DNA from 3 places in the Bradyrhizobium sp. 159 genome. Region 3 is predicted to be linked to each of the others. Evidence: riboswitches for the same ligand, from Rfam matches in the RefSeq annotation. Region 3 holds a riboswitch; each other region holds the start of a gene.
What was found. Region 3 has a riboswitch for cobalamin ahead of IVA96_RS03290 (TonB-dependent receptor). Riboswitches for the same ligand answer to the same signal wherever they lie in the genome.
Positions count from the first base shown of each region.

Region 1 (3,903 bases), on a different contig from region 3:
CACTGGGAACTTTGGGAGCTCGCAAGGACATCGTAAGCCCCCAAAGCGCGTGCATCTTATTCACAAACGCGTTGGCGAAACGCTCCGCACCATCATGGCTCAGCCCGCAACTCGCGTGCGGCGGCCACCATATTGACGAGCGCGGGACGCACCTCCTCCCAGCTTCGAGTTTTCAGTCCGCAGTCGGGATTGATCCAGAGCTGCCGATCGGAAACTCGCTGCCGCGCCAACACAATCAGCTGCTTGATTTCCGCCGCTGCGGGAATGCGCGGTGAATGAATGTCATAGACGCCGGGCCCGATCTCATTGGGATATTTGTAGCTCTTGAAGGCCTCGAGCAATTCCATCTTAGAACGGGACGTCTCGATTGAAATGACGTCAGCATCCATTGCTGCGATCGCATCGATGATTTCGTTGAACTCGGAATAGCACATGTGGGTATGGATCTGAGTTCCGTCGGCGACAGAGGACGAGCAAACGCGGAAGCTGTCCACTGCCCAATCGAGATAGTTCCTCCACTGCGATTTGCGTAGCGGCAATCCCTCGCGCAACGCAGCCTCGTCGATCTGGATCATGGTCGCTCCAGCCGCCTCAAGATCGATCACCTCATCTCGGATCGCAAGAGCGATCTGACGGCATGTCTCGCTCCGCGAGATGTCGTCGCGGACAAACGACCAGTTCAGGATCGTCACCGGTCCGGTCAGCATAGCCTTGACGGGTTTCTTAGTCAGAGACTGCGCGAAGCGCCACCATTCAACGGTCATCGGCTTCGGCCGGGAGACATCTCCGAACAGGATAGGCGGACGAACGTACCGCGACCCATAAGACTGAACCCAGCCGTGCTTGGTGAAAGCGAATCCCAACAGCTGCTCGGCAAAGTATTGAACCATGTCATTGCGCTCGAACTCACCGTGTACGAGCACGTCCAGGCCGATATCTTCCTGCCACTGCACGGTACGGGCTGTCTCCGCTTTCAGAAGCTGCTCGTACTGCGCGTCATTCAGCGCTCCCCGCGCATGAGCCGCACGCGCATTCCGGACGTCGACCGTTTGCGGGAAGGACCCGATGGTTGTCGTTGGAAACATCGGCAATGCGAACGCGACCCGCTGGACGTCGGCACGCTGGGTGAACGCATTGCGACGGCGACGCATGCTATCGTCGATCGCGGCCATTCGTCCGGCGACATTCGCATTGTGGATCTCGGGCGATGTTTCGCGGGTCACGGCTGCGTCCTCGGAAAGCGCAAGTTCATCGGCCACCTCGGCAGCATGGCCGGCCAGCGCTTTGCCCAATATCGAAAGTTCCTTGAACTTCTGAACTGAGAACGCCAGCCACGTCTTCAGATTGGGATCGAGATCGGTCTCTAGCTCAATGTCGATCGGAACATGAAGCAGCGAGCAGGAAGGAGCAATCTGAACACGGTCCCTGCCCAGCTTTTTGACCAAAGGGGCAAGTTGGTCGAGCAGCGCCGCAAGATTGGAGCGCCAGACGTTGCGACCATCAACCACGCCTAGCGAGACCACGAGATCTCTGCGGGCTGTGGCGACAATTGCGTCCAACTGGTCGGGTGCCCGAACCAGATCGACATGAAGCCCGGCAACGGGCAAGGCAAGGGCTGTTTCAAGATTGTCGCCGATAGCGCCGAAATAAGTGGCCAGCATGATTTTAAGGGCCGGCACAACCTTTGCGAAATGAGCATAGGCCCGGCGGACAGCCGCCCGCGACGCTTCGTCGATGTCCATCACCAGGCATGGCTCGTCGAGCTGAACCCATTCAGCACCGCACGAGGCTAGTTCGCGGAGCACATCGACATAGACTGGGAGGAGCCTATCAAGCAGCGACAGCGGATTGAATGCGGGATTTGCGCTTTTGCCGAGCTTCAGGAAAGTGACTGGGCCAACTAGGACGGGGCGCGTTTGGTAGCCGAGGCTTTTTGCCTCCTCATATTCCTCGATCGGCTTTCGAGAGGAATACTTAAAGATCTGATCCTGGTGAAATTCCGGCACCATGTAGTGGTAGTTGGTATCGAACCACTTCGTCATTTCCTGTGCGGCTACGCCTGGCCCATGCTGAGTGTGATCACCGTCCTGAGCGCCACGTGCCATGGCGAAGTAGGTCTTGAGCGACACAGCACCTTCGGTCCAGCCGTAGACGTCGGGAATGGCTCCGACCATTACGCTGGTATCGAGCACCTGATCGTAGAGCGAGAAGTCATTCGAAGGAATGACCGTCACACCGCAGGATTTCTGCCGTGCCCAATTAGCGGCACGAAGTCCACTCCCCGCCTCGAGGAGCTCGGCTTCGCTGGAGTTTCCCGCCCAGTAGCTCTCGAGCGCGAACTTGAGTTCGCGTCGTGGGCCGATGCGTGACGTCCCCAATGTGGCAACGGGAAGCGAAAGAATAGACATAGATCAGACCCCATAATTGGGGCAAAGGCCATGGCGGACGCATGCAGCGAATATCGCGTGAGCGACAGCTGCTTGGCGCACACCGGGACACCCCGCCCGTGGACGATATATTGTCGAGGCAGGTCTCCTGGCTCGCGGGTCGTCGCTGCTGTCCGGCCTTCCCGAAGCCGCATGGCTTCAGTGACTTCGTTGGACAGCGGCTCGCCGCTTACAGTTGCGGGGGCAGCGCCGGCATTGCACCGGCTTCCCTCTTAGCTCCGGATCAAACGAAATCCGAAGACCACGACGGCTGGCATTAGACGCACGAGGATCGATCCGTCAACCTACTAAGTGTTGCCGCGATATTGCCCAAGCGATTGCCAGCTGTACCAGTTAGGGCACAACGGTCTTACTCCCGGCCTGGTAAAAACGCGTGGATCTGTGAAGCCTCCGCTTATGAATGCGTCCGCTCAACACCCTCTTGGCGTAGTCGTGAGCTAACGCGAGCAGAACGAACGCGCTGGGCGCTTCGACATCTGCGTGATCGCGACAAGCCTGGTCTTTTCCGTCAGCAGCTTCTCGAACTCGCCCGTGAGGAAGTTGCGATCATGCTCGGCCGACATCCGCTTGAACACAGCGCCATGAGGCTCCTTAGGGTTGCCAAGGCCGGGATTGCTCCAGGATCGCACGGATGATCAGGTCGGACTGCCTGTGTTCGGCGGACCCCGCGACGAGCCGCGAGCTCGATCGCCTCCGTGGCGTTGGTCAAGATGATCTCCTCGGTGCGCCAAGCACTTACGTGCTGAGCGACTTTGGCGCGCCTTCGTTGTTTCCGTCGCCGCTGGCGAGTAGTGCAGCCTGGACGTTGGCCTGCGCGACATCGCAGGAACAGTTCCGGACCTCAGGATGCACGCTGACTTGCGAAACTGGAGTAAGCGGCGAGAGCGCGGGCGGCGGGGATCCTGCTATGACCCTAGGCTCATGCACGCGTGCATGGTGACCACGGCCAAGCGGATGCCGAGCTTCTCGCACGTCTTCAGGATCTCCGGACCGATCTCGTCGCATCGAGACCGTCTCTTCGGCTTCGAAGTGACGTCGCTTTAGATATCCTGCAGAGCCCTTCGAGGGCTTCTCGGAGTCGATCGGCGCCTTAAGGTCATAACGATGTTGATCGACCTCGATCCGCCCCACGCGGTCGGCGGCCTCCACAAGCGCGACATCTACTACTTCGTTAGCGAAATCGAGCGGTGAAGCCTTCTGGACGCGGGCTGCTTATGCTGTCTTAGACGGGACACAGGTGTCAGGCACCGGACAGACCACCGCACATTGCGGCGTGTCGGAATGGCCCTCGCACTCCGTGCACTTTTTGACATCGATAACGTAAATGTCGCGCTTGAGGCTGATCGCCGCGTTGGGACACTCGAACTCACATGCCCCACAAACGGTGCATTGCGAAGCGACGATCTTGTAAGCCATGCCTTCCGACTCCTTAGGCGAGCGATGCCATTGGCGATCC
Region 1 is NZ_JADPKE010000081.1:20,115-24,017, reverse strand. Features, by position in the region: gene metE (5-methyltetrahydropteroyltriglutamate--homocysteine S-methyltransferase) at 93-2,408, opposite strand; cobalamin riboswitch at 2,508-2,708, opposite strand; gene IVA96_RS21650 (hypothetical protein) at 2,885-3,022, opposite strand; gene IVA96_RS21645 (4Fe-4S binding protein) at 3,660-3,863, opposite strand.
Region 1: another riboswitch for cobalamin. It lies ahead of metE (5-methyltetrahydropteroyltriglutamate--homocysteine S-methyltransferase); the one in region 3 lies ahead of IVA96_RS03290 (TonB-dependent receptor).

Region 2 (3,903 bases), on a different contig from region 3:
TGTTTGCGGAGGACAGTGAGACGAGCCCTCCGACCGGGTCGGCCGCGGTGGCATATTGGGCATAGAAAGCGAGATCCTTGACCGGTGCATAGACGGCGCCGGCGCGCCAGGTCGTCGAAGAGAACGATTTCTCGAAGCTGTTGGCGGGCGAGACATAGTCGGTGCGCGCGATTGTCGGTTCATCCTGACGTATGCCGGCAATCAAGGACAGTTGCTCGGTGACCGACAGCCTGTTCTCGGCAAACAGCGCGTACTGGTTGGTTACGCTGCCATAGCCGGGAACTGTGGGGTTCGGGCTGTTGAATACGCCTGGAGCGAAACTGAATGGGTTGACGGACGACGAGCCGCCGTAAGGTGAATTGTTGGTGTAGGTAAAATTGATGCTGTTGACGTCGAAACCTGCGACGAACTCATTGGCCATGCCAAGGACATGTCCGCGGAATTTCGCATCCATGCGATTGCCGACCTGCTGCTGATCGTGAAAAATCTCGATATAGCTGCTGCGGTTGATCAGGCCGGTGGCGGGGTTATAGGCGTAGCTTGGACGTCCTTCCAATGTCGCTTGGAGTTCAGATAGTAAAGCGTGTTCTGAACCGAAATTCCATCGGCCACCTGCCATTCAGTTTTCACCTGGTTCCAGCTATCCTGGTAGCGGATGTGGCTGTCGCTGACGTTGTAATTCTAGAAGCGGAGAGATTCATCGAGCCTGCCGTTGATCAGCGGCGTGCCGAAGTAGCGCGACGGGTTGCGGTCACCGTAGTCCGTGGACAGTGTCCAGGTGACGTCGTCGTTCTGCTTGATCTGGATCACGGCATGAAGCGCGACGTTCGAGGTGTCGTCGCGATCGACCCAGCCATCCGACATGTTGCCGGAGGCGGTGATCCGATAGGCGACGTCCTTGCTGACCGGACCGCCACTGTCCACCGCAATTCGCCGGGTCATGTTGCTGTCCAGCGACATCTCGGCCTGATTGCGAGGGACCCACAATGGCAGTTTTGAAACCACGTTGATGGCGCCGCCGACCGCGCCCGCGCCGTACATCACCGACGCAGGGCCGCGCAGCACCTCGATGCGCTCGGTCGACCAGGTGTCGAACGGAAAGGCCACCGTCCCGGCGCCGATATAGAGCTGGGTGCCGTCATACAGCGTCATGACGGAGCCAAGGCCCGTGAAGCCGCGGGTATTGAACGAGACGCCGCCATTGCCCGGTGCCGGGCTCGCCGTGAAGCCGGTGGCGTTTTGCGTCACCGCGTCGAGGATGTTCTGCTGGCCGCGTTCGGCGATGGTTTCAGCGGAGATCACCTCCACGCTGGCTGGCGTCTGCAGTCGCGTCAGGCCGAGCCGGCTGCCGGCCGTGCTCGCGCCGGTGAGGTTGAGCGTCGGTGCGGCGAAGACAGGACCAGTCGGCGCGGCAACCTGTGTACCGGTATTGACAGCTATGTTGCGCTGCTGGCGCAAACGCGCGGCGCTGGCGGTCGCAGAACTGCGTCGGGTGCTTTGGGCCCTCGGCGACGTTGCCGGCGACTGCACCACAACGGGGTCGAGCGTCTGGACCGTCCTTTCGGACTGTGCCCAGCCGTCGGTCGACAAAACCAGGCAGGAGAATGCAGCTGAGCGCAGAATCGCGCGGCGATACCGCGGCGCGAAGATTGTACGGGAGGTCATCAACAGACTCGCGATAACGTGGCACGTCACCGCGAACGCAGCTTGGCCGCTGCCTCAAGAAGAAGGCAGCCCCAACACCCACCAGGACACCCCGCCCAATGTGCTCGCGTGTGACCACGACTGACGGCAGGTCTCCTGGCTCGCGGGTCGTTACCTCTCGCCGCCTTCCCAGGTCCGCAGGCCCAGTGGCGTTTGGCGAAGGCTCACCGCTTACAGTTGCGGGGGCAGCCACGGCGTTGGGGGATCCCCGCACCGTATTCCCTATTGATCTCCCGAAGGAGAACCGTCGTTGTCACCCTAGTTTTATTTGCAAACGGCTGTCAATTGGATGTTTCGCTGCGGCAGAAGTCAGCGCGTGGCGCCGATCATCAGGCCAAGTCGAGGATTCGACACCGCGGGAGATGGCATGTCAGATCACGCGTCGATCCCTTATGAATTGGTTGCAGCGGTGAGCGTGGTGAGGTCTACTGCTTGCGCACAGGCCGACGAGGTCGCGATCACGACGCACACTACGTTCGACGTCGGTGACAACTCCAATGCCGTTCAAAGCTCCGCACGTATCCTTCGTATCGTTGCCGTTAAGGTGCCCTCCGGGATCAACCAGGCGATGATCGTTGGAAACTGGCTCGCGCGATGCTACGTTAGAGGGCATGCACGTCGAATCCACTCTCATTTGCCCGTCATGCGGCCATCGATCCATTGAGACGATGCCGACCGACGCTTGCCAATTCTTTTACGATTGCCGCGGATGCGGCACCCGGCTGAAGCCTAAATCGGGCAATTGCTGCGTGTTCTGCTCCTATGGCACCGTGCCTTGCCCACCGATCCAAGAGAATGGCAAGGGAGCTTGCTGCGGGTAGTTTGCCGATTTCCTGCGTGTGCCGATGAGTGCACGGGCTTTCGCGCGAGGATAACGCGATCGGCGTTGGGGTCCGGACCTCAATTGCTGCGCCGTCGCTCTTGCCCTAATCACGTGGGAATTCCGCCGCGAGCTCGCGCTAACGGGGCCCATAGAAGTGAACGAACGATGAACGGTACCCCGACAGCTATCGGGATCAGCCAGTACGTGAAATGAGGCAAGTCCTTCCAAAGCGGCAACTGCTTTCCATTGTCGACGTAGAACGATCGGGCGCTGGATCGACCTGAGTGGACCGCCGTCGATTCGAGCGGCGGCCGGGTCAACATCATTTCTTCCGCGGAAGACGTGGCCGACCGCATCGCCGACTTCATCAAGCAGACACGATACACGACAGGAGGGAGCATGCAGCATCGATCCACGCTTCGCGCGAGCCTCTCGGACTATTTGGCACCCTTGCCGTGCGCGAGGCAGCTGGAGCTCAGAGCTGCCGCCTATTCCGTCAAGCGTTCCCTCCCGTGACTTGAGCCCCCGGTTCCCGGATCATAATGATGTAACACTGTTGCGGATCGACACCCCGGCCTAGTGCATGGTACCGGTCATCGCCCGATCGATCGGAACCCCGAGTGACCCTTTCCTTCAGATTTGGCCGTATCCTGCCGCGCTCGCTGCGCGGTGCGATGACCATATTTGTGATCGCGACCTACCTGATCGCCGGCGTGCTTCACGGCGTGTGCGATCTGGATGTCACAAATTCGTCGCCCAATGTTGTCGTCTCCTTCGCCGACAAGGGCATCGGCCATTCCGACAAGGGCGCTTTGGCCGACCATCACTGTCACGGCTGCTTCTCCGTCTCCGTTCCGGCCCCAGTGATTGCAGCGGTAGCCGTGATGCGCCCGATAGAGATGGTACCCACGCTGCAGGTCGTTCGGCGCGGTCTGCCGCCCGGAATCGACCCACCGCCCCCGAAATTCCTGACCTGAAATGACCGCTGGGCGCATCGCGCCCTAGATCCGTCTTTCGTCAGGTTTTCACCATGTTTCCAAAGTGCGTCACGCGTTTCGCGTGCGCGACGGCGTTGCTGGTCAGTCCCTGGTTGCGCGGTGTCGCATTCGCAGACCCTCAACCTCGGAGCGGCGCTGCAGCGCGCGCTCGCGACCAGTCCGCGCCTGACGGCTGCCGAGCGCGACGTCGGGATCGCCGCCGGCCAGCGCATCCAGGCGGGGGCACTGCTCAATCCGGAACTGTCCTACGAACAGGACAATTCTTTCGGATCCGGTATCTACCGCGGCACCAAGTCGGCCGAGACGACGCTGCAGATCAGCCAGCTCTTCGAGCTCTTCGGGAAGCGCGAGGCCCGCATCGCCGCCGGGCAGGCAGGT
Region 2 is NZ_JADPKE010000072.1:27,140-31,042, forward strand. Features, by position in the region: gene IVA96_RS20315 (TonB-dependent receptor) at 1-556, opposite strand, end outside; gene IVA96_RS20320 (TonB-dependent receptor plug domain-containing protein) at 682-1,665, opposite strand; cobalamin riboswitch at 1,773-1,968, opposite strand; gene IVA96_RS20325 (GDCCVxC domain-containing (seleno)protein) at 2,316-2,525, shown strand; gene IVA96_RS20330 (hypothetical protein) at 3,148-3,504, shown strand; partial or broken gene ihpA (divalent metal ion exporter subunit IhpA) at 3,558-3,903, shown strand, end outside.
Region 2: another riboswitch for cobalamin. It lies ahead of IVA96_RS20320 (TonB-dependent receptor plug domain-containing protein); the one in region 3 lies ahead of IVA96_RS03290 (TonB-dependent receptor).

Region 3 (3,903 bases):
GCTGATCTGGGGCGATCCTTCGCTGTACGATTCCTCGCTCCGCATTGCGCGGCGGCTCGATCCGTTACCGACGATCGAGGTCGTGCCCGGCATTACTTCGATCCAGGCGCTGTGCGCCGCGCATGCGCTGCCGCTCAACGACATCGGTGAGCCATTCCTGGTCACGACGGGGCGGCGCTTGCGCGAAGGCGGCTGGCCACAAGGAGTCGATACCATCGCGGTGATGCTCGACGGCGGCACGGCGTTCGAGTCGCTCGCTCCGGAAAGTCTGCAGATCTGGTGGGGTGCCTATCTCGGCATGCCCAACCAGATCGTCATGTCCGGCGCGTTGGCCGAAGTCGGCCCGCGCATCGTCGCACTTCGGCAGGAAGCGCGCGAGCGGCATGGCTGGATCATGGACAGCTACATTCTCAAGCGCACGCGTTAAGCGAGGCTGCATGCTCCCCGAATGGGTCTACCAAGAGTGTCCCGAAATCTCCGCGATGCACCGCGAGGCAGCGATCGCGCGGCAGACGCAGTTGACAAAACCGACCGGCGCGCTCGGCCGGCTTGAGCAACTGGCGATCGAGCTTGCGGGCCTGCAAGCGACGGAATCTCCTCGCGCCGCGCGCGTGCCGATCATCGTCTTCGCCGGCGATCACGGCATCGTTGCGCAGGGTGTGTCGGCCTATCCTCAAGCTGTGACCATCGCAATGATGGCGAATTTTGCGTCCGGTGGCGCCGCGATCTCAGTGCTGGCGCGTGAGCTTGGCTCCAGCCTGGAGGTGGTCGACGCCGGCACGCTGGCGCAGGAACAGATGGCGGGCGTCGTCACCGACAAGCCGCGGAGCGGCACGCGCGATTTCAGCGAGGAAGCTGCACTTGAGCCGGCGGAACTGGCATTCGCCTTCGCGGCCGGCCAGCGCGCGGTTGCGCGCGCGGAAGTCGGCCGGCCTGATCTGGTGATCTTCGGCGAGATGGGCATTGGCAACACCACGGTCTCGGCGGCCATTGCGGCGAGTCTGCTCGGCATCAGCGCCGAGGAAATCGCGGGCAGCGGCACCGGAATCGACGCGGCCGGCCGCGCGCACAAGGCGCGGGTGATCGATGCCGCGATTGCGCGCCACGGTATTGCGGGGGCTTCGCCCGAACACATCTTGTGTGCCGTCGGCGGTCTCGAGATCGCGGCGATCTGCGGCGCTATCATCGCGGCGGCGCAACGCCGCCTTCCCGTATTGATCGACGGATTCATCGTGTCGGTCGCGGCGCTGGTGGCGGTGCAGATCAACCCATCGTGCCGGCCGTTCCTGCTGCCGTCGCATCAATCGGCGGAGCAGGGGCATCGGCTGGTGCTGCGTGCGCTGAACGTGCAGCCGCTGATCAGCCTCGATCTCCGGCTCGGTGAGGGCTCCGGCGCTGCGATCGCGTTGCCGCTGGTGCGGTCGGCTTGCGCGCTCCACAACGGGATGGCGACTTTTGCGCAAGCCAATGTGCCGGATCGCCCGGCCTGATCGGGCTCAGGCCATCCGCTGATTGACGGAGACGACGCGCCACCCAGTGGCGAGCCGGTCGATCCGGGTGAGCGACAGCGGATCGATCACGAAGCGCAAGGCGGCGTGCGGCGTCAGATCCAGCGCGATGCACAGCGCGGCGCGGATCGTGCCGGAATGCACGACGAGCGTTGCGGAGACCGCGCCGATCCGCGAGAGCCCAAGCCGGACGCGCGCGACCTGATCCGCAAAGCTCTCGCCGCCCGGCGGACGTCCGCGCGCCGGATCGCTCCAGAATTGCGCATAGGCCTCGTCCCCGGCCGCGCCGATCTCGTCATGCCGACGGCCGGTCCATGCGCCGAAATCCTGTTCCCCGAATTCGGGGATCAGCTCGGGCGCGAGTCCCAGCGCATGCGCGGTCTCGATCGTGCGCCGCGCTGGGCTCGCATGGCTCGCCGCGCCTCTCGGCAGAGACTGCCGCAGTGCCTCTAGCTGCGCGCGATCGCGAAGATCGGCCGGGGCATCGGCGGCATGGATCGTCCCTGTGACGCCATCGACCGGCGCATGCCGTATCAGCCAGAGGAAGGTCTCGCCTTCCATGCTCGTCTCCAAGGAAGTTGGTTGCTGTGGCAATAACGCCGCAGCTTGCACATTGACTCCGTCTTGATCGTAATCCTAGATGCTGGCGACGGTTTCCCCGAGAGGGGATGAAAAGGGAATGCGGTGCGGGGAATTCGTCCCCAATGCCGCGGCTGCCCCCGCAACTGTAAGCGGTGAATCCTTCGTCAGAAGCCACTGGGTCCTCGGTCCCGGGAAGGCGACGAAGCGGTCACGACCCGCGAGCCAGGAGACCTGCCGTCAGCCGTGGTCACACGCGAAGATGTCGGTCGGGGAGTACAGACATTCGGCTTCATCGAAGGGCTGACAGGCCAAAGGTGAGACCTCGTTCGCTGTGACGTGCCACTGACGTCATACCGAGGTTTCGAAAACCGTGTCTTGTCTCCTTTTTGTACGACCGCACCGCTTCCTGCTTGCCTCCGCGGCGCTTACGTCACTGGCCGCCGTCGATGTATCTGCCGCCCGGGCGCAGCAGGTCCGCGAGTCGCTGCCGCCGGTCGAGGTGTCGCCCGCCCAATCCCGCAAGCAGGCCAAGCCGGCGGGCCGGGAGGCGCAGGGCACACGCCGTGCAACGGCGCGCAGGCCAGCGACTGCATCCGCAGCGCCCAAGCCTGTCGTGCCGGCCGCCGCGGCACCAACGCCGCTCAACAGCAATGCTGTGGCTGAAAGCGCCTCGCGGCTCGGCCTCACCGTGCGTGAAACGCCGGCGACCGCCGAAGTCATCTCGGCCGAGACGATGCGCGAGCAGAGCTATCGCACTGTCTCCGAAGTGGCGCAGGGCGCGGTCGGCGTCACCTCCGGCGACAATCCGGCTGAACCTTCAGCCTTCTCCATGCGCGGCTTCACCAACAGCCAGATCAACACGCTCTACAACGGCATCAAGATCGGTCCGCAGAACATGACCTCGCGGATCGTAGACACCGCCAATCTGGAGGCCGTTGAATTCCTGAAAGGTCCGGCCTCGCTGATTTCAGGCGAGGGCGCTGCCGGCGGCGCCATCAACTTCGTCACCAAGCAGCCGCATACAGGACCGGTCCGGAACGAGGCTGATTTCTCTTGGGATTCCCTGAACTCGTTCCGCGTCCACTATGGCTCGGGTGGCAGCACCAACGTGCAGGGCCTGGACTATCGCGTCGACATCAGCCGTTCCACCCTCAACGGCTTTGCCGACGACACCAACGTCAAGACGTTCGGCACGTCCGGCCAGCTCAATTACCGCATCTCGGACAGTCTCAAGATCTGGGGCGCAATCGAATACAGGGAGGACCGCTCCAAAGCCTATTGGGGCGCGCCGCTGGTGCCGATCGCCTTCAGCGGCTCGCACGCGACGACGGGGATCGTCTCCGGCAATTACGTCTCCAACTACAACGGAAGCAATCTCGGCGCCGTCACCATTGACGACCGCACCTTCAACACCAATTACAACGTCCTCGACAATCGCAACGCCGCCCAGGAGGTGTGGCTGCGCGGTGGCTTCGAGCTGAAGCTCGCGCCGGACCTGACGCTGAAGAGCCAGGCATATGGCTACGGTGCAGAACGGACCTGGTTCAACAACGAGATCGAGGCGTTCAATTCCACGACGAACATGGTCGATCGTGAACGCTTCTATGTCGCGCACAGCCAGCGGCTGGTGGGCAACATCACCGACCTGATCTGGGACACGAACATTGCAGGCTTCGACAACCGGCTGGTCACGACGTTGTCGTCAAGCTATCTCGACTTCGTCAGGCCGGGTGCGGCAAACTTCCCAGGCGATTCCGTTTCGCTGGTCAATCCCGACCGCGGCTTTTACGGCCCGCTCACGATCCAGCAGCAA
Region 3 is NZ_JADPKE010000018.1:192,211-196,113, reverse strand. Features, by position in the region: gene cobF (precorrin-6A synthase (deacetylating)) at 1-427, shown strand, start outside; gene cobT (nicotinate-nucleotide--dimethylbenzimidazole phosphoribosyltransferase) at 438-1,490, shown strand; gene IVA96_RS03295 (histidine phosphatase family protein) at 1,497-2,069, opposite strand; cobalamin riboswitch at 2,142-2,344, shown strand; gene IVA96_RS03290 (TonB-dependent receptor) at 2,461-3,903, shown strand, end outside.